One region of the Glutamicibacter sp. FBE19 genome, then DNA from elsewhere that is predicted to be linked to it. Evidence: riboswitches for the same ligand, from Rfam matches in the RefSeq annotation. Region 1 holds a riboswitch; the other holds the start of a gene.
What was found. Region 1 has a riboswitch for S-adenosylmethionine ahead of H6F58_RS09255 (acyl-CoA dehydrogenase). Riboswitches for the same ligand answer to the same signal wherever they lie in the genome.
Positions count from the first base shown of each region.

Region 2: another riboswitch for S-adenosylmethionine. It lies ahead of H6F58_RS14925 (flavin reductase family protein); the one in region 1 lies ahead of H6F58_RS09255 (acyl-CoA dehydrogenase).

Region 1 covers NZ_JACKQN010000004.1:227,069-237,283, forward strand. The annotation lists gene ggt (gamma-glutamyltransferase) at 1-1,031, shown strand, start outside; gene H6F58_RS09250 (LLM class flavin-dependent oxidoreductase) at 1,117-2,517, opposite strand; gene H6F58_RS09255 (acyl-CoA dehydrogenase) at 2,569-3,909, opposite strand; SAM riboswitch class I at 3,926-4,017, opposite strand; SAM riboswitch class I at 4,285-4,387, shown strand; gene acs (acetate--CoA ligase) at 4,406-6,694, shown strand; gene H6F58_RS09270 (BCCT family transporter) at 6,768-8,624, opposite strand; gene H6F58_RS09275 (Fur family transcriptional regulator) at 9,285-9,719, shown strand; gene katG (catalase/peroxidase HPI) at 9,812-10,215, shown strand, end outside.
Region 2 covers NZ_JACKQN010000010.1:107,206-117,420, forward strand. The annotation lists gene H6F58_RS14905 (acetyl-CoA hydrolase/transferase family protein) at 1-20, shown strand, start outside; gene H6F58_RS14910 (PQQ-dependent sugar dehydrogenase) at 17-1,081, opposite strand; gene H6F58_RS14915 (dihydrofolate reductase family protein) at 1,089-1,679, opposite strand; gene H6F58_RS14920 (PaaI family thioesterase) at 1,725-2,141, opposite strand; SAM riboswitch class IV at 2,513-2,630, shown strand; gene H6F58_RS14925 (flavin reductase family protein) at 2,728-3,228, shown strand; gene dnaB (replicative DNA helicase) at 3,888-5,243, shown strand; gene H6F58_RS14935 (ZIP family zinc transporter) at 5,305-6,048, shown strand; gene H6F58_RS14940 (MFS transporter) at 6,072-7,457, shown strand; gene H6F58_RS14945 (GNAT family N-acetyltransferase) at 7,454-7,786, opposite strand; gene H6F58_RS14950 (pirin family protein) at 7,804-8,805, opposite strand; gene H6F58_RS14955 (MarR family transcriptional regulator) at 8,915-9,376, shown strand; gene H6F58_RS14960 (hypothetical protein) at 9,462-9,719, shown strand; gene H6F58_RS14965 (SRPBCC domain-containing protein) at 9,819-10,215, shown strand, end outside.

The DNA.
Region 1 (10,215 bases):
TGCCGGTCCCTGCCGGTTTTGTCAGCACCGAGGACCTCGCCAACTATGAGGTGTCCGAGCAGAAGCCAACCACGGTGGACTATCGCGGGCTGGACATCTTCGGCATGGCTCCCTCCTCCAGCGGTGGCACCACCATTGGCGAATCGCTGAATATCCTGGGCAACTACGACCTGTCCTCCATGGAACCCGCCGACGCCTTGCACCACTACTTCGAGGCCACCGCGCTGGCCTATGCGGATCGCGGCAAATACGTGGGTGACCCCGCCTTTGTGGATGTGCCGACCGAGACCTTGACCAGCGAGCTCTTCGGCGCCGACCGGGCCTGCGCGATCAACCCCGATCAGGCGGCCGCCAAGCCGGTGGCCCCGGGCGACATCGAGAATTTTGATGGCCAATGCCCGGCAGCTGCCGCTGAGCCGGCCGTTGAGCATGACACCGAGAACATCTCCACCACCCACCTGTCGGTGGTGGACCGCTGGGGGAACGTCGTGTCCTACACGCTGACCATCGAGCAGACCGGAGGGTCGGGCATGGTGGTGCCGGGGCGGGGCTTCCTGCTGAACAATGAGCTCACAGACTTCTCCACGGTCTATGACCCGGAAGATCCAAACCGCCTTGAACCGGGCAAGCGCCCGCGCTCCTCGATGGCGCCAACCATCGTGCTGCGTGACGGCGAGCCGGTGATGGCCATCGGTTCCCCCGGTGGGTCAACCATCATCACCACGGTGCTGCAGACGCTGCTCAACCGCTACGACCTGGGCATGGATATCAGCGAAGCCATCGCCGCCCCGCGGGCCTCGCAGCGCAATACCGCAGCGGTGACCGCAGAACCGGAATTCATCGCCCAGTACGGTTCGGCCATGGAGGCCTTCGGGCACAAGCTCACCCCGGCCGGGGACTCCTTCACCCCGCAGGCAGAGATCGGCGCGGTGGAAGCGGTCCAGATCAATGAGGATGGAACGCTGACTGCGGCGGCCGAGCCGGTGCGCCGTGGCGGAGGATCTGCCATGGTGGTGAATCCCGCCAACTAGGCTCCGGAAATGGCATCGGCTCCGTCCACCCTTCAAGGTGGAGGGAGCCGATGCCATTTTGAGGCCAGGGCCTCAGGCGGGATGCCTAGCCCTTAGCTGGCAGGCGGTTGGAGATCTTGTACTGCGCGGCGCGGTGGGTCTCCTTCACCCGGTCCCCTTCGCCAAAGAGCTTGTTGCGCAGCGAGCCCTGGGCGTATTCGGTCTTGTAGGCGCCGCGAGCCTGCAGCTCGGGAACCACGTATTCGACAACGTCCTCGAAGGTTGCCGGGGTGACCGCGTAGGCCAGATTGAAACCGTCAACGTCGGTATAGTCCACCCAGTCGATGAGCTTCTCGGCCACCTCGGCGCCCGAGCCGACGGTGATCGGGCCGAAGCCGCCCACGCCCACCCATTCGGCCAACTGGCGGATCGTCCACGGGTTGCCGTCGTCGCCGCTGGCCTTCTGGAAGGTTTCCACGGTGGACTGGATGGCGTTGGACTTCAGGTTGGCGCCCAATGGCTCATCCGGGTTCAGCTCCGACAGGTCAATGCCCATCCAGCCGGAGATCAGGACCTGTGCACCTTCAACGTCCGCATAGGACTTGTAATCCTCGTACTTGGCCTGGGCCTTCTCAGACGTCTCATCGGTGATGATGGTCTGCATCGCGAAGATCTTCACATCGTAGCGGTCGCGGCCGGCGGCCTCTGCGGCATCGCGGATCTTGGTGACGGTGGCCTTGAGGATTTCACGGGTCGGGCTGGTGACAAATACTGCTTCAGCGTTTTCCGAGGCGAACTTGATGCCGCGCGACGAGGCGCCGGCCTGGTAGATCACCGGGGTGCGCTGGATGGAAGGCTCGGTGATGGCGATTCCGGGCACCTTGAAGAATTTTCCTTCGTGCTCGATGCTGTGCACCTTGGCCGGGTCCGTATAGATCCCGGTTTCCTTGTTGTTCTGCACGGCGTCGTCTTCCCACGAGCCTTCGAGCAGCTTGTAGACGACCTCGAGGTATTCATCGGCGTGGTTGTACCGCTCGTCGTGCTCCATCTGGTCTTCCTGGCCCATGTTGCGGGCGGCCGATGGCAGGTACCCGGTCACGACATTCCAGCCCACGCGGCCGTTGGTCAGGTGGTCCAGGGTGGCCAGGCGGCGGGCGAAAGCGTAGGGGTGCTCGTAGGCGGTGCCCGCAGTGACGCCGAAGCCGAGGTTCTCGGTGACCGCTGCCATGGCGGAGACCAGCATCATCGGGTCATTGACCGGGGCCTGGGCGCCGGAGCGCAGCGGGGACTCATTAGTGCCGTTGAAAACATCGTAGGTACCCAGGACATCGGCGATGAACAGGCCGTCGAACTTGCCCTTTTCCAGTACCTTGGCCAGGTGGGTCCAGTAGCCGAGGGTGTTGTAGGTCGAGGCCTTGTCATCCGGGTGGCGCCACAGGCCTGGCGACTGGTGCACCACGCAGTTCATGTCGAATGCGTTGAAGAGAATTTCGCGCTGCTGGCTCATTGATGTTCCCCTTGCCATGGTTGGGTAGTGGTGAAGATTAGTGGTTCGCGCTCAGGCGCCGTGGGCTCGATGGTTGCTGTCTTCGCCGGTGACCGAGAGTCGTTGCGGCTGGACCGCATTGATCTCGTAGTCCCCCACAATGCGGGCCTTGTAAATGGCCGGGTTGTGGGTGGCGATGGTCCGGGCGTTGCGCCAGTGCCGGTCCAGGTTGCAGATGACGCTGGTCGAGGATGCGCCCAGGCCGTCAAAGAGCTTGCTGGTGGCACCGATGACGAGTGGCTGGACGATGGTTTGCGCCCGGTTGGCGGCCAGTTCGCAGACCGCATAGCGTTCTTCGTCGTTGAGCCCCGGATCTACCAGTGCGGCTTCGACTTCAAGGACGGCGCCGATCACGACCGAGTCCGCGGCGAAGGATTCCGCGGACACCTCGCCGACCAGTTGCAACACCTGTGGTTCGCGGTGCACCGGAACGCCGGTGCCGGTGGTGAAGATGCGGGTGCGGTTCTGCACCGAAATGCGCAGGTCGTTCAGGGCCGCCCGGGCGATACCTGCCTGCACGGCCATGAGCACCAGCTGGAAGATCGCCGCTTCGGAGTCGTTGCTCTGCTGCGGCATGAACGTGTCCACCGGGACCTGGTGGAACTCCGTGGTTCCGGTGCCGGTGAGCCCCTGGCCAAAGCCATCCCAGTCATCAAGGATCTTGACGCCGCTGTGCTGGGTGGAGACTACCGCGATCTGGCGCCCGGGCAGTTCCGGGTGGGCCACGGCCACGGTGGTCCAGTCGGCAAAAATGGTACCGGTGCAGTAGTACTTTTCACCGTCCACCAGCCAGCGGCCATCAATCTGGCTCACCTTGGTGTTCAGCGTGCCCAGGGCATTGCCACCGCGTTCGGTGTAGGCGTTGCCGACAATTTGCCCGGCGGCGATGCGGGCGGTCCACTTACTGCGCAGCTTTTGGTCGTCGAGGACCAGCACGTTTTCCACGAACGCGATATGCGCGCGCCACAGCTGGCCGACATGCGAGTCGGCTTCGGACAGCTCGATGAGCAAGCGGAACACGTCGACCAGGCGCGCGCCGTATCCGCCCTCGGCAACTGGGATGCGCAGTGCGCCGAAACGTTCGCGGTTGAGCAGGCCTACCTGCTCGAAGGGCAGAACGCGGTTGCGGTCGCGGTCCTTGGCGGTGCTGGCGATTTGCGCGAAGACCGGACGAAAGATTTCAGCCAGCCGGTCGTATTGCTCATCCGCGCCGGGGCCGGGGGTGACCTTGAGCAGTTGCCGCGTGGGCAGCTGCTCTTCGAAGTCGTCTAGTCCCATGGCGCTAGCCTGCGAAGGATCGCTGAGCTGGTTGAAGTCCAAACCGGAGGTGTTTGGCAACTCGCCAAATGACATTAAAAGTCCTCAATTCTTTCCATCGGTCCTGGCGGTAGCACCGTCTCCCTTTTCGGGTGGTTGCTGCGGCGTCGTCGAGCCAGATCTCTCAGCCGCTCTGGATGGGTCGTCATTCATTTGTAGCCGTAATAAACCGATGCATCCAAGCCACGAAGTCACATTTCGACCTTGGGCGGCTCCGGGATGACCGGCAGGTTGAACAGCCAATGGCGCATCATGCCGAAGATGAATTGCCCATATTCGCCCATTATCGATCAAACCGGCATTCAATGAAATAAATAACGAAATATCCCGCGCATGTGGCACAGTTATCGAAGATTTTTCATGTTACGCAAGATTTGCATTCAATTCCTTCGAAACCCTGTAATAGACGTGTAACCATCCCGAGCGGCCGAGAGATCTGGCTCAGTGACGCCGCAGCAACCACCTATGGAGGACACCTTCCATAGGCCGGTGCTACCGCCAGGACCGATGGAGATGATCATGGCACTGTGCTTTGCGCAGCCTCAAATGCAGTACCTGGGCCTCGCGTCCATGGCACTGGGCGCCGGCCTCGTCAATTTCTCGCGCAGATTCGCCACCACGGCACAGAGCCGCACCGCGCTTTCAGGCTCGCAGCCACAACGGGCTATGGGCAAAGACCGGCAATTCGCCTCGGCCAAGAACCTCCAGGGCACAAGCAACACCTGGCCTTCCTCGGAATACTTGCCGTTGCCCTGCTCGCTGCCTCCGAACGCCGCGCCATAAAAGCCCCGGGCCCGAGGGCACTAGCGATCAAGTACCAAACCAGCCACCGAATAGACACTCCAAGGAATACTCTGTAATGACCATCGAATCGGCACCAACCTCTGCATTTGCCTCTGAGGAAGCACGCCAAGCATTCTGGGACGACGCGGCACGCCTCCTTGATTGGGACACCAGCTGGCATACCACCAGCCAGATCCTCCCAGCTGACCCGGAAGCCAAGCGCGGACCGCAGATCTCCTGGTATCTGGGTGGCAAGCTCAATGCCGCGGTGAACTGCGCCGACCGGCATGTGGCCGCCGGCCGCGGAGACAAGGTCGCACTGTATTTCGAGGGCGAACCCGGCGACCGGGTGGCCGTCACCTACAAGAACCTGCAAGAACGCATCAGCCAGGCCGCCCACGCTTTGGAATCCTTGGGCGTGGTCAAGGGCGACCGCGTGGTCATCTACCTTCCGGTCCTCATCGAAACCGTCGTCATCACGCTGGCCTGCGCCCGCATCGGCGCCGTCCATTCGCTGGTCTTCGGCGGATTCTCTGCCGAAGCGTTGAAGTTCCGCGTGGAAGACACGAAGGCCAAGGTGCTGGTGACCACCGATGGCCAATTCCGCCGCGGCGCCTCGGTGCCGGTCAAGGACAATGCCGACGAAGCGGTCTCCGGCGAGAATGAGATCGAAAAAGTGCTGGTCATTCGACGCACCGGCGATCAGATCCCGTGGACCGAAGGCCGCGACGTCTGGTGGCACGATGTTGTCGACACCCAGCCCACCGAACATGAAGCGCAGTTCTTCGACTCTGAAACTCCGCTGTTCATCATGTACACCTCCGGAACCACCGGACAGCCCAAGGGCCTGGTGCACACCACCGGTGGCTACCTGACCCAGGCTGCCGCCAGCTACAACATGCTCTTCGCCAACCCGGATGCCTCCCAGCGCGAGAATGACGTGCACTGGTGCACCGCGGACCTGGCATGGATCACGGCCCACACCTATGAGATCTATGGACCGCTATCCAACGGCGTCACCCAGGTGATTTATGAAGGCGTGCCCAACGCGCCGCATCCCGGACGCCACTTCGAAGTCATCGAACGCTACAAGGTCACCAGCTACTACACGGCCCCGACCTTGGTCCGCTCGTTGATGGGCTGGTTCCCCGAGGGCATTCCCAAATCCTACGACCTGTCCTCCATCAACGTCGGCGGCACCGTTGGCGAAGCGGTTAACCCGGAGGCCTGGCGGTGGCTGCGCGAACAGCTTGGCCGCGATACCCCGGCAGGCATTCCGATGGTGGATACCTGGTGGCAGTCCGAGTCCGGGGCGACGGTCCTCTCCCCTTTGCCGACCGACGACTACTTCAAGCCAGGATGCGCCGCCCGTGCCCTGCCGGGCGTTTCCGTGGACATCGTTGATGCCCAGGGACAGCGAGTTGAGCCCAACACCCAGGGCAATATTGTCATCACCCGCACCGGCCCGTCCATGGCGCGTACGGTATGGGGCAACCCTGAACGCTACTACACCAGCTACTGGGAGAAGTACGTCCAGCAAGGCTGGTTCCTCGCAGGCGATGGGGCACGTTTTGACGAGGATGGAGATATTTTCATCCTGGGCCGCACCGATGACGTGATCAATATTTCCGGGCACCGGTTATCGACCATTGAAATCGAGTCTGCGCTGGTCACCAACCCCGGCGTCGTCGAGGCCGGAGTCTGCCCCACCCCGGATGCAAAAACCGGACATGCGGCCACCGCCTTCGTGGTGCCCCTGGACAAGTCGCTGATTGGCGAAAACCCTGATGAGCAGCTCGCCGCGCGCCAGGCACAATTCATAGCTGAACTTCGTTCCACGGTAGCCACCCAGATAGGCCCGATTGCCAAGCCGCGCGATGTGCTGCTGGTACCGGATGTTCCCAAAACCCGTTCGGGCAAGATCATGCGCCGCTTGCTCACGCAGCTATTTGAAGGAACCACGCTGGGTGACACCACCAGCCTGCAGAATGAACCGTGCATTCCCGAGATCAATGCAATCTGCCGGGCACGCCGCTAAAGCGCAACTGAAGAAAATCCGCTTTAAATAGTCGAAGCCACGTCCCGCGGGACGTGGCTTCGACTATTTAAAGCTAGGAATCCTTGGATTCGGAAGAATCCGTGGACGGTTCCACAACAGCCTCGGTAACTATCACCTGAGCTGAATCCACCACACCATCTTCTGGCTTCCCGGCCGGCTTGATGATGGGAATCTCGGTGGTCATCAGGCTGAACTGGCTGCCTTCGTGCCGGTCCACGCCCTGGGTCACCGATTGCTCAAGCACTGTGCGGGCCACCTTGCCGCGCAAGATCAGCGGATCGCGGCTCAGGTCCTTCCATAGTGCGACGCACAACAGCAGCATCACGATCACGAACGGCAAGGCCGAGACAATCGTGATGTTCTTCAGGCCGTTGAGCGCCTCGGCCGGATGATCGCCACCCGCCAACAGCATGACTGCGGCAACAGCACCGGTGGCCACACCCCAGAAGACCACGGACTTCTTGGTCGGCTCCTCGGCTCCGCGCTCGCTCAAGGCACCCATCACGATGGAAGCCGAGTCGGCGCCGGTGACGAAGAAGATCGCGATCAGCAAGACCGTGACGATCATCAGCACCGTGGCAATCCAGCCGGAGAGCGGAAGCGCATTAAGCAGATCGAAGAGGATCAGGTCGAAGTTGATGTCCGGAGCCCCATCCACCACCTTGGCCAGCGCCTCGCCGGTGTTGCCTGCACGCTCCGCGCGTTCCTGCAAGCCAATGGCGCCACCGCCGAAGATGGAGAACCACAGCAGGGTGACAGCCGATGGAACCAGCAGCACGCCGGTGACAAACTGGCGGATGGTGCGGCCACGCGAAATGCGAGCGATGAACAGGCCAACGAATGGGCTCCATGAGATCCACCAAGCCCAGTAGAAGACAGTCCAGGAGGACAGCCAGCTGGACATGGTGCCGTCGCCAGAGGCCGCGGTACGCGAAGCCATCTCTGGAAGGTCGCCAATGAATGCGCCCACGGCGTTCGGGACGACGTTGAGGATGAATAGCGTTGGGCCGCCAATGAACACGATCAGCGCCAGGATCACTGCCAAGACCATGTTGATGTTCGACAGCCACTGGATGCCGCGCTCGATGCCGGAGACAGCCGAAGCGACAAACAATGCGGTAAGGATCGCGATGATCACTACCAGGACGCCGGAGCCAACCTTTTCAAGGATGCCAGCGGACTGGATGCCGCCACCAATCTGCAGTGCGCCCAGGCCCAGCGAACAGGCGGAGCCGAAAAGGGTAGCGATAATGGCGAGGATATTAATGGTGCGGCCGCCCCAGCCGTGCACAATGCGCTCTCCGAAGACGGAGGAGAACATTGCCGAGAACAGCTGCGGGCGCCCCAGGCGGAAACTGCCGTAGGCCATGCCCAAGCCGACGATGGCATACATCGCCCACGGGAACAGCGTCCAGTGGAAGAGCGTGGTGCCCATGGCGGTGCTCAATGCAGCGTCGGTAGACCCTTCAACGGTGCCTGGCGGCGGTGACATGTAGAAGAACAGCGGTTCTCCCACGCCATAGAACACCAAGCCGATGCCCATGCCGGTAGCAAACATCATGGAGATCCATGAAACCGTGCTGAATTGCGGTTTTTCGTCGTCCTTGCCCAGCGGGATGCGCCCGAAGTTCTTCGCAGCGACCACGATGACAAATATTGCGAATACCGAGGCTGCAATGATAAACAGCCAACCAGTGTTGGTGATGACCCAGTTAAGGGCCACGTCTGCGGCTTTACCCAAGCCTTCGGGGGTAACGAAACCCCAAATGATAAATGCCAGCGCCAAGGCGCCAGCGATTCCGAATACCCAATAGTCGGTTCCTGAAACCGAATATTTCTTTGGTCGTCGTTGTCGAGCTGAATGCAGCTCGCCGACGAGGTCTTCAAATGATTGATCCGTCTGCTTCATTGCGTTCTTCCTTCACTGGTAAGGCTCGGCGAACGAAATCCTGCCGGCGCCCGGCGAGTTATCGCTTCGAGGGGACGCGATTGCCCTGCAGTGTGCTTGATTGCGAATTGCTTATCGGTGTCGATTCACTGAATCCAAATCTAGCGTCAGAGGGTGCTGATTGATACAACTAACCCTGCATATTGCCACGGGAATGTTACCGGTGACCCGACGCTATTTCTTCTCGAATTGTCACAATAAATCCTAAATAGGCCTTTTTAAGCATGGTCGACCCACACCCATTGGTCAAACCAGAGCGCCTGATTCTCGGGGTTTTTGCGGCAAGCACCCCGTTCATGGCGTACTGCTCATAGGCCGTTCACAGCCATGTGAGCTTGCTCGCGTGTGCATAATTCCTGCCCGAAGTCGCCCAGAATTCCAGATCCCGCTCAGCGAAATCCGATGCCCGATTCCTTGGCGAATTCTGCCGAGGCCGGACTCCTCGTTCGGTTTTTGCGGTATCTTCGGCCGCTACGCCAAACACAAAATATATATTCTGAAATGAGAATATTTACTAACCAGGGCAGAACACCAGAAGTTCATCAAGGAACATCGCGTAGCAACCTGAAATACATCTCTACTTATCTTGACTCATTCAAGATAAGCGGTCATGCTGAAGATATGACATCTCTGGACGGGATCGAGCAAGTGCTCAAGGCTGCCTCTATGCGAGTCACGCAACCACGCGTTGCGGTACTCGCTGCGGTTGCCGCGCACCCTCACGCGGACACCGAAACAATTATTTCGGCGGTCCACAGTGAGCATCCCACGGTGTCACACCAGGCGGTCTACGATTCGCTCAAGCTGTTCACCAGTTTGGGCGTCATCCGCCAGATACAGCCTCAAGGGCATATCGCACGCTACGAAACCCGCGTCGGCGACAACCATCATCACGTGGTGTGCCGCCAGTGCGGAACCCTAGCTGACGTCGACTGCGCTGTCGGCGGAGCCCCTTGTTTGCACGCGTCGGATGACCACGGCTTCAAGATCGATGAAGCCGAAGTCATCTATTGGGGCATCTGCCCCGAGTGCCAGGCTAAGAATCTCGGCGGGTAGCCGCACGGCCCCAAAACTTTGTCATCATTCGGGACCCCCTCGGGCGATGAACATCGAACCACAAACCCCAAAGAATCCGGAAGGAAGAGCATATGTCTGAGACAACAGCAGGTCAGTGCCCGGTTGTAGGCAACACCGGTCGAGTACACCCGACCCAGGGAAACGCCAACACCGAGTGGTGGCCAAATAAGCTGAATCTGAAGATCCTTGCAAAGAATCAGGAGGCTACCAACCCCCTGGATGCAGACTTCGATTACATCAAGGCTTTCGAAGCTCTGGATCTGGCAGCAGTCAAGGCTGATCTCGCCGAGGTCATGACCAAGTCCTACGACTGGTGGCCAGCTGACTTCGGCCACTACGGCCCCTTCCTGATTCGCATGGCTTGGCACTCTGCCGGCACCTACCGCTCGCACGACGGCCGCGGTGGCGGATCTGCAGGCCAGCAGCGCTTCGCTCCGCTGAACTCGTGGCCAGATAACGTGAACCTGGATAAGGC
Region 2 (10,215 bases), on a different contig from region 1:
ATATGCGCCCGGCCAGCTAGCCGCCGGGCTGGCCGGGATCGATGCGCACGATCCGGTCATCACCCGTCCCTGGCCGGCCGCGCCCGTCGGTGTTGTTCGTCAGCACCAGCAGCGAGCCGCCAGGATCCACCAGCACATCGCGCAGCCGGCCGAGCCGGCCATCGAGCAATTCCTGCTCGATGGCCGGCGCGTCCAGTTCCACCGCGCGCAGCACTTCGCCGCGCAGATTCGCCAGGTAGGCGGTGCCATCTAGGATCGCGATGCCGCTGGGGCTGGCCTCGGCAGGGGACCACTGCGCAATCGGGTCGGTGTACTGCCGATCTGCGCCGCCCTTCCCCTCGACTTCGGGCCAGCCATAGTTCCCGCCGGCCTTGATGATGTTCAGTTCGTCGAAGGTGTTTTGCCCGAATTCGCTGGCATACATGGTGCCATCATCGCTCCATGCCAGGCCCTGCACATTGCGGTGCCCATAGCTGTAGACGAGGGAATTCTCGAAGGGATTGTCCTCCGGGACGCTTCCATCGGGTGCCATGCGCAGGATCTTGCCGCCCAGCGCCTGCAGGTCCTGGGCTTGCCCAGGGTTGGACGCATCGCCCACGCTCGCGTAGAGCATTCCATCCGGTCCGATGGCCAGCCGCCCGCCGTTGTGGATATTGGCCGAGGGCAGGGAATCCAGCAGGGTCCGCGGAGCCGACAATGACAGGTTTCCGGCGCTGCCTTGCACGGTGAATTGCTGAATGCGGTTACCGGATTCCGCGGTGGAATACGCGTAGAGCTGGTCCGGCGCTAGGAAGGCCAGGCCCAGCAGCCCGCCTTCGCCTCTCGCTGCGAGATCATCGATCCGGGCCACTTCGCGGCTCTGTCCGGACTGCGAAACCTCCAGGATCCTCCCGGAATCGCGTTCGCTGACCAGCAAGCTGTCCTGGACGTAGACCATGGACCACGGAGCTTCCAAGCCGGTGGCCAGTGGTTCTGGAGCGGTGTGCGATTCGGCAGCTGGACTTGGAAGTGGTGTTGGCGTGGAGCATCCGGCGAGGAACACTGCGCCGAGCAGCAGGCATGTGTCCCGGATGTGCTTCATCGGGTGGCTATGCGTGCGCCGGCTGATGGCGCGTCGGGCGATACGTCAGTTCCTGGATCCGCCCGTCCAAAAGCTTTGAATCGACAAGTTCCAGGTCATAGTCGTCGACCCCTCCGAGTACCGGAGCAGAGCCGCTATGCCCGGTCAGCACCGGGAAGATGCTCACCTGGATGAAGTCCACAAGACCTGCCGCCAGCAGCGAATGGTTCATGGCCAGGGAACCGTGGGAGCGCAGCGGCACATCTGAGGTTTCCTTGAGCTGGGCGACGACTTCCAAGGCATCAGCGCGCTCCAGCGTGGCATTAGGCCAAGACAGCGGCTCAACCAAGGTGGTGGAGATGACGGTGGCGGGCTTGTCGTGCAAAGCCACGCCCCACGCGTCTTCAACCTCGGGATTCATCTCGATTTCTGCCCAGAAGAGACTAAACAAGCGGAAGGTGTTGGCTCCGAAAACCATGCGGCATGGGGGAGTGTAGAGCCCGAGGCGATGGGCCAACAGCTCTGGCCCCTGTTTTCCCCAGTAGCCACCCCAATCGCTGCCTGCACTGCCGAAGCCATCAAGGCTGCTGAACACGTCAAAGGTATAGGTGGCACTCATGGCAAGCCTCCGAAGCTGATCCGCTAGGTGCCACCTAGGATACGCTCAGGCGCTGGGCATATCTACGTTTTGGGTGCGCAATTGTCCGCGCGAGAGTTCCTTTCCGCTGGCCTCGTCGGTGATGACAACTTCCCACAACTGCTGGGTCTTGCCTTGGAACAGCGCCTTGGCCGCAACCTGCACGCGCGCACCGGTAGTGGGACGCAGGAAGTCGGTGGCATTGTGAACGCCCACAGCAAATTGATTGCGCTCTGAGACCGCGTAGCTGGCGCCAACGCTGCCGGCGCTTTCAATCATGGAGGCATAGACACCTCCATGTACGACGCCCCACGGGGTGTGGTGCTCTTCATTGAGATCGGCATGGCCTCGCACGGAAGTGGCGGTGATGTCGTCAAAGACCAGGCCAATGCTGTCAGTGAAGCGGCTGGTCTTGTCGGGGATTCGCTGTGCTGGGGAACTCACGGGTGACTCCAAAAGTGTCGGGGCGCGGTGCGCCTGTTCGAGTGGTGGGGCTTGCGGTTCAATTATTTGCACTTTACCTGCTGAAGTACGCGGCAATCCTTGCGGGAAGATCCTTGATGGCGAACCCTGGCGCCGATTTTCCACGAAGCGCAGATGCCGGAAGATATTTAGCCGTGCCATAAGTTAATGCGTTACGACGAAGATCACACCTTCATGGCCGGCTGAAGTGCCTGAAGCGGTCCGAATTGGTGAATAAAGGACTGTTCCGTGACCCTAAAACTGAGCCACTGTCGAATATTTTGTTGAATATTGCGATTTGAGAAGTGAATTGTTTGACGGTGCTTCGTCATGAGTCATATTGTTTTAAGCAGAATCAAGAGCATCAGCTAAAAGCCCTGGCTTGCTGATCGGCAACCCTCTCAACGGTAGTGGGGTGCTCCAGGTGAGGATTCGGTTTTGCGCCAAATAGTGTCAGAACAAGTACCGCGCACGGCGTGAAACCTCAGTGGCAACCGGATTCGGATCATCCCGAACCGCTGTTCCCGCTGGGTCTGACGCGGTGGGCAAGAACCGAAGGAATCGAGCCATGTCATTGAATCGTGAACTTGACCCGCTAACCCTACGCAAGGTTTTCGCTCAACATCCCTCAGGCGTGGCCGCTCTGTGTGCAGAAGTGGACGGCGTGAAAACCGGCATCGTTGCATCCTCATTCACTGTCGGGGTTTCGCTGGAGCCGGCATTGGTGATGTTTGCAGTCCAGAAGACCTCCAACACCTGGCCGAAACTGCGCGAGGCCAGCCACATTGGTGTTTCGGTTCTCAGCGATCTCAATGGAGGGGTCTGCGCGCAGATCGCTTCGAAGAAGGGCGATCGATTCCTCGGCGTGGATACCGTGGTTTCCGAGCAGGGCGCTCTGTTCATTGAAGAGTCCACCCTCTGGCTGGAAACGTCGATTTACAACGAAGTCGAAGCTGGTGACCACTGGGTTGTGCTTTTGGAGGTGCATGGGCATCACACATCACTGCACTCGCCGCAGATCTTCCATGATTCCCGATTTCATTCAATCCCAGTTCCTGAGCTCGTCTAAATCTTCTGAGGGGTAGTTTCCCGAAGGCCCGGCGTGGATTCCCTGATGGTGATCTGCTCCGGGCCTTGTCGCGTTTCGGGACGCGTTCAACGCCAGGCAAATAGTTATCCACGGTGTGGATCGCGACCGCTACGCGAAAATGTGGACTATTGGCCATAACTTGCCGAGTTGGCCGTGCTAAAGGCCGGTGACTAAGCCTTTTATGATTCCGTAGATATCCACATGGTTATCCACACGACTGTGGGCATGATGTGCAGAACTGTGTGAAAACTGCAATAAACCCTGTATTGCGGGCGTTTTTGGGTGTTGATAACTACTGGGAACATATCGCTATCTTCAATAAAATATTTACCTGTCCACAGATGTGAAAATACAAAAAGCCTAGTCAATAACTATTACTGTTGGGTACTTGACAATAATCCACAGGGTTCTCCCCAGACAGTGAACAGGCTAGTCCACAGCTGAGGGTATGTTATGCACAAGACCTGTGGATAATGGGGTTTACGTGGGTAAACATCGGCCCTACTGTTGGCTTTGGGGCAGAAATATCCACAGACGTAATCCATTGAACTGTTGGCATCAACTAGCAGGTTGGAACGTTGCCATCTGGCAAGGAAGATTTTTCCCCCTGGGGTCAATAGGGGATGGAAGTGTCTGCAATGAGTGCTGAGCCGGTTTACGAAGGACGAGAATCCGACGCAGGGCGCAAGCCGCCACAGGACGTCGAAGCCGAGATGTCCGTGCTCGGTGGCATGATGCTATCCAAGGACGCCATCGCCGACGTCGTTGAGGCGCTGCGCGGAACCGACTTCTACCGTCCGGCTCACGAATCCATCTACGAAGCCATTATCGATTTGTACGGCCGAGGCGAACCTGCCGATGCCGTGACCGTGGCCGACTTGCTGACCAAGCGCGGCGAAATTTCCCGCGTGGGTGGCGCTGCCTACCTTCACAACCTCATTCAGCAGGTGCCCACCGCCGCTAACGCCGGCTACTATGCAGAAATCGTGCGCGAGCGCGCCGTCTTGCGCCGCCTGGTGGACGCCGGAACCCGCATCGTCCAGATGGGCTACTCGCCCGATGGAGAAGTCGATGCCATTGTCAACGAAGCGCAAGCCGAGGTTTACAAGGTTGCGGAAAACCGCAGCAGCGAAGACTACGTACGCCTCTCGGACATCATCGAAGGCACCGTAGACGAAATCGAAAACGCCGCGAACGCCGGCGACGGCATCACCGGCGTGCCCACCGGGTTCTACGAATTCGACGAGCTGACCCAGGGCCTGAAGGGCGGCCAGATGATCATCATCGCGGCCCGTCCTGCAGTGGGTAAGTCGACCTTCGCACTGGACTTCGCCCGGTCCGCCGCCATCAAGAACAACATGGCCACCGTCTTCTTCTCCCTGGAAATGGGCCGCAATGAAATTGCGATGCGCCTGCTTTCGGCAGAAGCCTCCATCCAGCTCCAGGACCTGCGCAAGGGTTCGGTGGAGGACGCGCAGTGGACCAAGATTGCCACCACCATGGGCCGGTTGAATGAAGCGCCGCTGTTCATCGACGATTCGCCGAATATGTCCATGATGGAAATCCGCGCAAAGTGCCGCCGCCTGAAGCAGCGCAATGAGCTGCGCATGATCATCCTCGACTACCTGCAGCTGATGAGTTCGGGCAAGCGCGTGGAATCACGCCAGCAGGAAGTTTCCGAGTTCTCGCGTAACCTCAAGCTGCTGGCCAAGGAGCTCGATGTTCCGCTGATCGCGCTGTCGCAGCTGAACCGTGGTTCCGAACAGCGAACCGATAAGCGGCCAATGGTTTCGGATCTTCGTGAATCCGGTTCCATTGAGCAGGACGCCGATATGGTAATCCTGCTGCATCGTGATGATGTGTATGACAAGGAAAACCGTCCAGGCGAGGCCGACGTGATCATCGCCAAGCACCGTGCCGGTCCCACCAAAACCATCACCGTGGCATTCCAAGGCCACTACTCGCGCTTCAGCAATATGTCCTCCGAGGGTTAATCCCAGTCAGAACCGACATGGCAGCTACTAAGCCGGCGGCTTGCTGGCTATAGTGGGTGCCATGTTCGCTTCTTTGCAGGCCTTGCTTTGGGGCACGGTAGCCGGATCGGCGCTGTTGCTGGGATCTGGCGCCGCCTGGTGGCTGAAAATTCCGAAGGTCTGGGTTTGCGCGATCATGGCCTTCGGCGCAGGAGTGCTGGTCAGTGCACTGAGCTTCGAGCTTGTACTCGAGGCCTTCGAAACTGGCGGGCTCCTGGCAACCGCGGCCGGTGTGGTGGTGGGCGCCGCGCTGTATTTCTCGGCCAATCGGGTACTGGCCTGGCGCACCACAAGGCGTCAAAAAGCCTCGGGCAGCGCTCGGGGCGGCGAACCTGCGGGCACCGCTTTGGCGGTGGGAGCCTTGATCGACGGCATTCCCGAATCCGTGGCACTGGGCCTGAGCGTTGTAGCTAGCGCGAGCATCAACCCCGCCATGCTCATTGCCATTTTCATTTCCAACATTCCCGAAGGGCTGGCCAGCACGGCTCAAATGAAGAGCGCCGGCCGCAAAGGTTCCTCGATTGCCCTTCTGTGGGGTTCCATCGCGATTTCTTGTGGGCTGGCTGCCTTTGTCGGGGCACTGGCCATGCAATCCATGCCTGAAGAAGCCCTGGCCTTCGCCACGGCAGTTGCCGCAGGTGGAATCCTGACCATGATTGCCGACTCGATGATTCCCGAAGCCTATTCTGTTGAACATGACTACACCGGGCTGCTGGTCACCGGAGGCTTCCTGTCGGCCTTCGCCCTGCATGTTCTGGGCGGATAGCAGAAAACTGGCATGATTAGGGCATGCCCCTAAGACGTAGTAGCCACAATCCTGCGCCAGCTACAGAAACCATTTACGCACCGCAATTCTTGGCCACCACCATGGGCATGTTTGTTCTGGTGTTCCTCGTTGCCTTTGAATCCATGGCGGTCACCACCGTGATGCCGATGGTTAGCGAACTGCTCAACGGCGAACGCTATTTTGCACTGGCCTTTGCCGCCCCGATTGCCAGTGGCATGCTCGGCATGGTTGCCGCCGGTGAAGTCACCGACCGCTGGGGACCGAAGCATCCCTTGTTCATTAGCGTCGCGATTTTCTGCGTGGGCTTGCTGATCTGCGGTTCCGCAGCGAATATGCCGATGCTTATTGGCGGGCGCATCCTGCAGGGCGTCGGAGGCGGTGCCATCACCGTGGCTATCTACGTGCTGATTGCCCGTGCCTATCCAGGCCAGCTGCATTCAAAAATCTTTGCACTCTTTGCCACCGCGTGGGTGCTGCCAGCGATGGTTGGCCCATGGCTGGCCGGCCTGATGGCGGTGCACCTCGGCTGGCGCTGGGTCTTTTCCGGCGTGGCCGTCTTGGTGATCGTCGCCTTCTGCGCAATGGTTCCGGTGCTCAATTCCCTGGATTCCGAGCGCAACCAGGAACTTGGTCCGGTATCGGTCAAGCGCCTGGGGCTTGCCGGGCTGACCGGGCTTGCCGTGATCTCCATGAATCTGCTGGGCAATTCGAACAGCCGCTGGTCGCTGGCCGGATTAGCGCTGGCGCTGGTGGTCGCATTGGTGGCGATTCGCCCGCTGCTGCCGCGTGGGACGTTCCTGGCGCGCCGCGGCCTGCCTGCTACCATCACCACCAGGATCTTCATTACCGGCGCCTTCTTCGGGGTGGAGGTTTATCTGCCCTATCTGCTTCGCGAGGACTACCAGCTCGCCCCGGACCGGGCCGGATTGATCCTGACGGCCTCGGCCCTTTGCTGGTCGATGGGTTCATGGCTCCAGGGAAGGCTGGGGGAGAAGGTCGCTTCCTCAACCTGCATCACCGTGGGCGCAGTGGCCGGGAGCGTGGCCATAGCCACCGCATTGGCCACCGCGCTCTTCCACCCGCCGGTGCTCGTGCTGGTGTGCGGCTGGGCGGTCGGAGGCTTTGGCATGGGGATGATTTTCCCCCGCCAAAACGTCAACATGCTGGCCTTGTCCACCAAGGAAGAACAGGGCTTCAACTCTTCGGCGATGTCCGTGGCGGACTCGCTGGGCAATGCCGGGGCCACAGCCATCGGCGGCGTGATCTTTGCGCTGGCCGCTGCAGGCACGGGCTTCGTTGCGGTCTTCAGCTTCAGCCTGGTCCTGGTCCTGGTTTTGATCGCCATTTCGCCGCGGACCAAGGGTGCCCCGGCCCTGGCAGCACGCTAGCCGCGCGGCAAGATCTCCAGGTGCGCCCTGGTTGGCTTCGCAAGATGCTGGTCGTACTCGCTGTGCTTGGCCACGTAGCCCTTGACATAGGGGCAGACCGCCACGATTTTCGCTCCGCTGGCGATGGTGTTCTGCAGCGCGAATTTCACCAGGACGCTGGCTAGTCCCTGTCCGGCGTAGTCCTCATCCACGGTGGTGTGGAAGAAGATCCGCTCGGTTCCTTCGGCTCCATCAAAGTCCCGGTAGTGTGCCGCGCCGATGATCTTGCCGTTATCGTCAAGGGCGAAGCGCTGGCGCTCGGGAAGGAAGACTGGCTGGATTTCACTCATGTTTGGTGTCCTTTGGGTCAGGAAGGGTTCACGCGCGGACGCAGGCGAACGGTGGGAAGGGCTGGGGCGGGCAGGGCCGCCGGGGTGCCAGGCGGAAACGGTCCGAAGCGATCCTCGGACGCATCTCCTGGTTCTGCTCCGATCTCGGCTTGCCACTGCGCGCGGAAGGCGAGGACTTCCTCGTGGGTGCGGCCCACAAAGTTCCACCACATCAAGATGTCTTCCTTCAATGGTTCTCCGCCGATGAGCAGGGCCAGCACCGGTTCGTCGCCGGAAGCCAGGCGCAGGGTGGTGGAACCAGTGCGCACGAACCCGAGATCGCGTGGGGCCAGCTGGTGCCCGTTGAGCTGCAGGGCGCCCGAATCCAGGAGGATTCCGTGCTCATGATGCTCCGGGACCAGGATCTCAATCTGGGTGTTCGGCTCCAGACGCAATTCAGCGCCGCCCAGCTCCGAGTGGGTCACGATCGGGGAGGCGGAGCGCTGCCCGGAGATTTCGTAGCTGCCCATGAAAACGGACATGGACCAGCCTGGCCCAGAGAGCGGTTCTGGCCGATAATTTTCAAAGGTGTGTTCCATGTCCCGGGCGTGCTCGGGCAGTGCAGTCCACAGCTGGGCGCCGTGCAGAATGGTGGTGCCATCGGTGAGGATTTCGGAGTGGCTAATGCCGTGCCCGGCGGTCATGAGGTTGACCTCGCCCGGGCGCACGGTGGCTTTGAAGCCTGCCGAATCCATGTGGTTGATTTCTCCGGTGAATAGCCAGGAGACCGTTTGCAGCCCGGTGTGGGGGTGGCGTGGAACGTTCATGCCGCCGGTGGCTTTGACGTCGTCGGGGCCGTAGTGGTCCAGGAAACACCAGGCACCGATGAGGCTGCGCTGCTTTTGCGGCAGGGTGCGGAATACTGTCATGGCCCGGGGACCGCCCAACGGGACCTCTCGAGGCGTCAAGACTTCAACCTCGGCATGGGATGTGACTTCACTGCAGTTGACTTCTGCCGGGCTGTGCTCGAGATTGCTCATAAGCCAAGGTTATTCACTGCACCGGGCTTTGGCTACAATCGACTGGCGGTTAGGCCGGGGTACGATCAAGGCACCGGTATTGCCCCGATTTCAAGGAGTTTGCAGCAACGTGGACAGCACTATTCTTCCGGAGGATGATCTTCTCAAGCTGGAAAAGCAGGTGTGCTTTGGTCTGGCGGTTGCCTCTCGAACGGTGATCTCTGCCTATAAGCCCGTGCTGGATCCACTGGGCCTGACCCACCCGCAGTACCTGGTGATGCTGGCGCTGTGGGATTCTGGCCCGATGAGCGCCCGTGAACTGAGCGAGCAGTTGCACCTGGATCCTGGAACACTGTCTCCGCTGGTCAAGCGGTTGGAGGCCGCCGGCCTGGTGGACAAATCCAAAAATCCGCAGGACGAGCGCGCAGTCGTCCTCCAGCCCACTGGCAAGGGTGCTGAACTTCGCAAGGAGGCGCTGAAAGTTCCGCTGCAGATGATGTCTCGACTCGAGCTATCAGAGAAGGACGTTGTCGAGCTCAGGGGCATCCTGGACCGCCTGATCGCCGCTGGCGTCAATGCGCCGAAGGAGTAGCCAGCCATTTAGTTGGTGCACCAACTAATAAGGTATGCTGGGACAAAAGCACCAACACCCACGCATACTGCAGAGGACCACTCGCATGGATGAATCTCCGCTGCCAATCATCACCGACACCACCGGGTTGAGCATTGGCTATCGCATTCTCTGGCGCCTGAAGTATTTGGGACTGAGCATTTTCGGTCCTGCGGAACGCCGCGTGGAAGCCAGCCCTCGCGAGCGGATCAAGTGGGACCGGGCCATGAAGGTCAAGGCGGCCCATGAGGCCGCGGGGACCCAGCCTGATGAGCAGACGCTGTACACGGCCAGCCGGCTGGAACCGCGTCGCCGCCAGCAGTAGCCAGACACACCATCTCCATGAGCAAGGCCACGTCGCCCAGGGTTGATCCGGGCACAGCTTCGCAGGGTGCGGCAAGAATGCCGCGATACCATTTAACTCATGGAATCGATGACTGAACTGGTGATCGCACGACAGTTTTCCGCCCCGAAAACCGCCGTGTGGGCAGCCTTCGTAGAACCCGAAATCATTGCCCAATGGTGGGGACCACAGGGGTGGGCCGTCAACGAGGAATCGGTTGTTTTTGAAGCCAAGGTCGGCGGCCGCCATGAACTGGAAATGGTTCAGATCGAAAACCCGGAGGCCAAGGTTCCACTCAAGGCCGTGCTGACTTCCTTCGATGAATACGAGTGCCTGGTCAGCGCCGATGGCCCGCATGAGATGACTCTTGACCTGGTCATTGAGACTCGTATCGAATTCAAGGAGTTTGCGGGGCAGACCATGCTGACCCTGACCCAGGGACCGCTGCCCTATGAAGTAGTTGATTCCAGCACCAAGG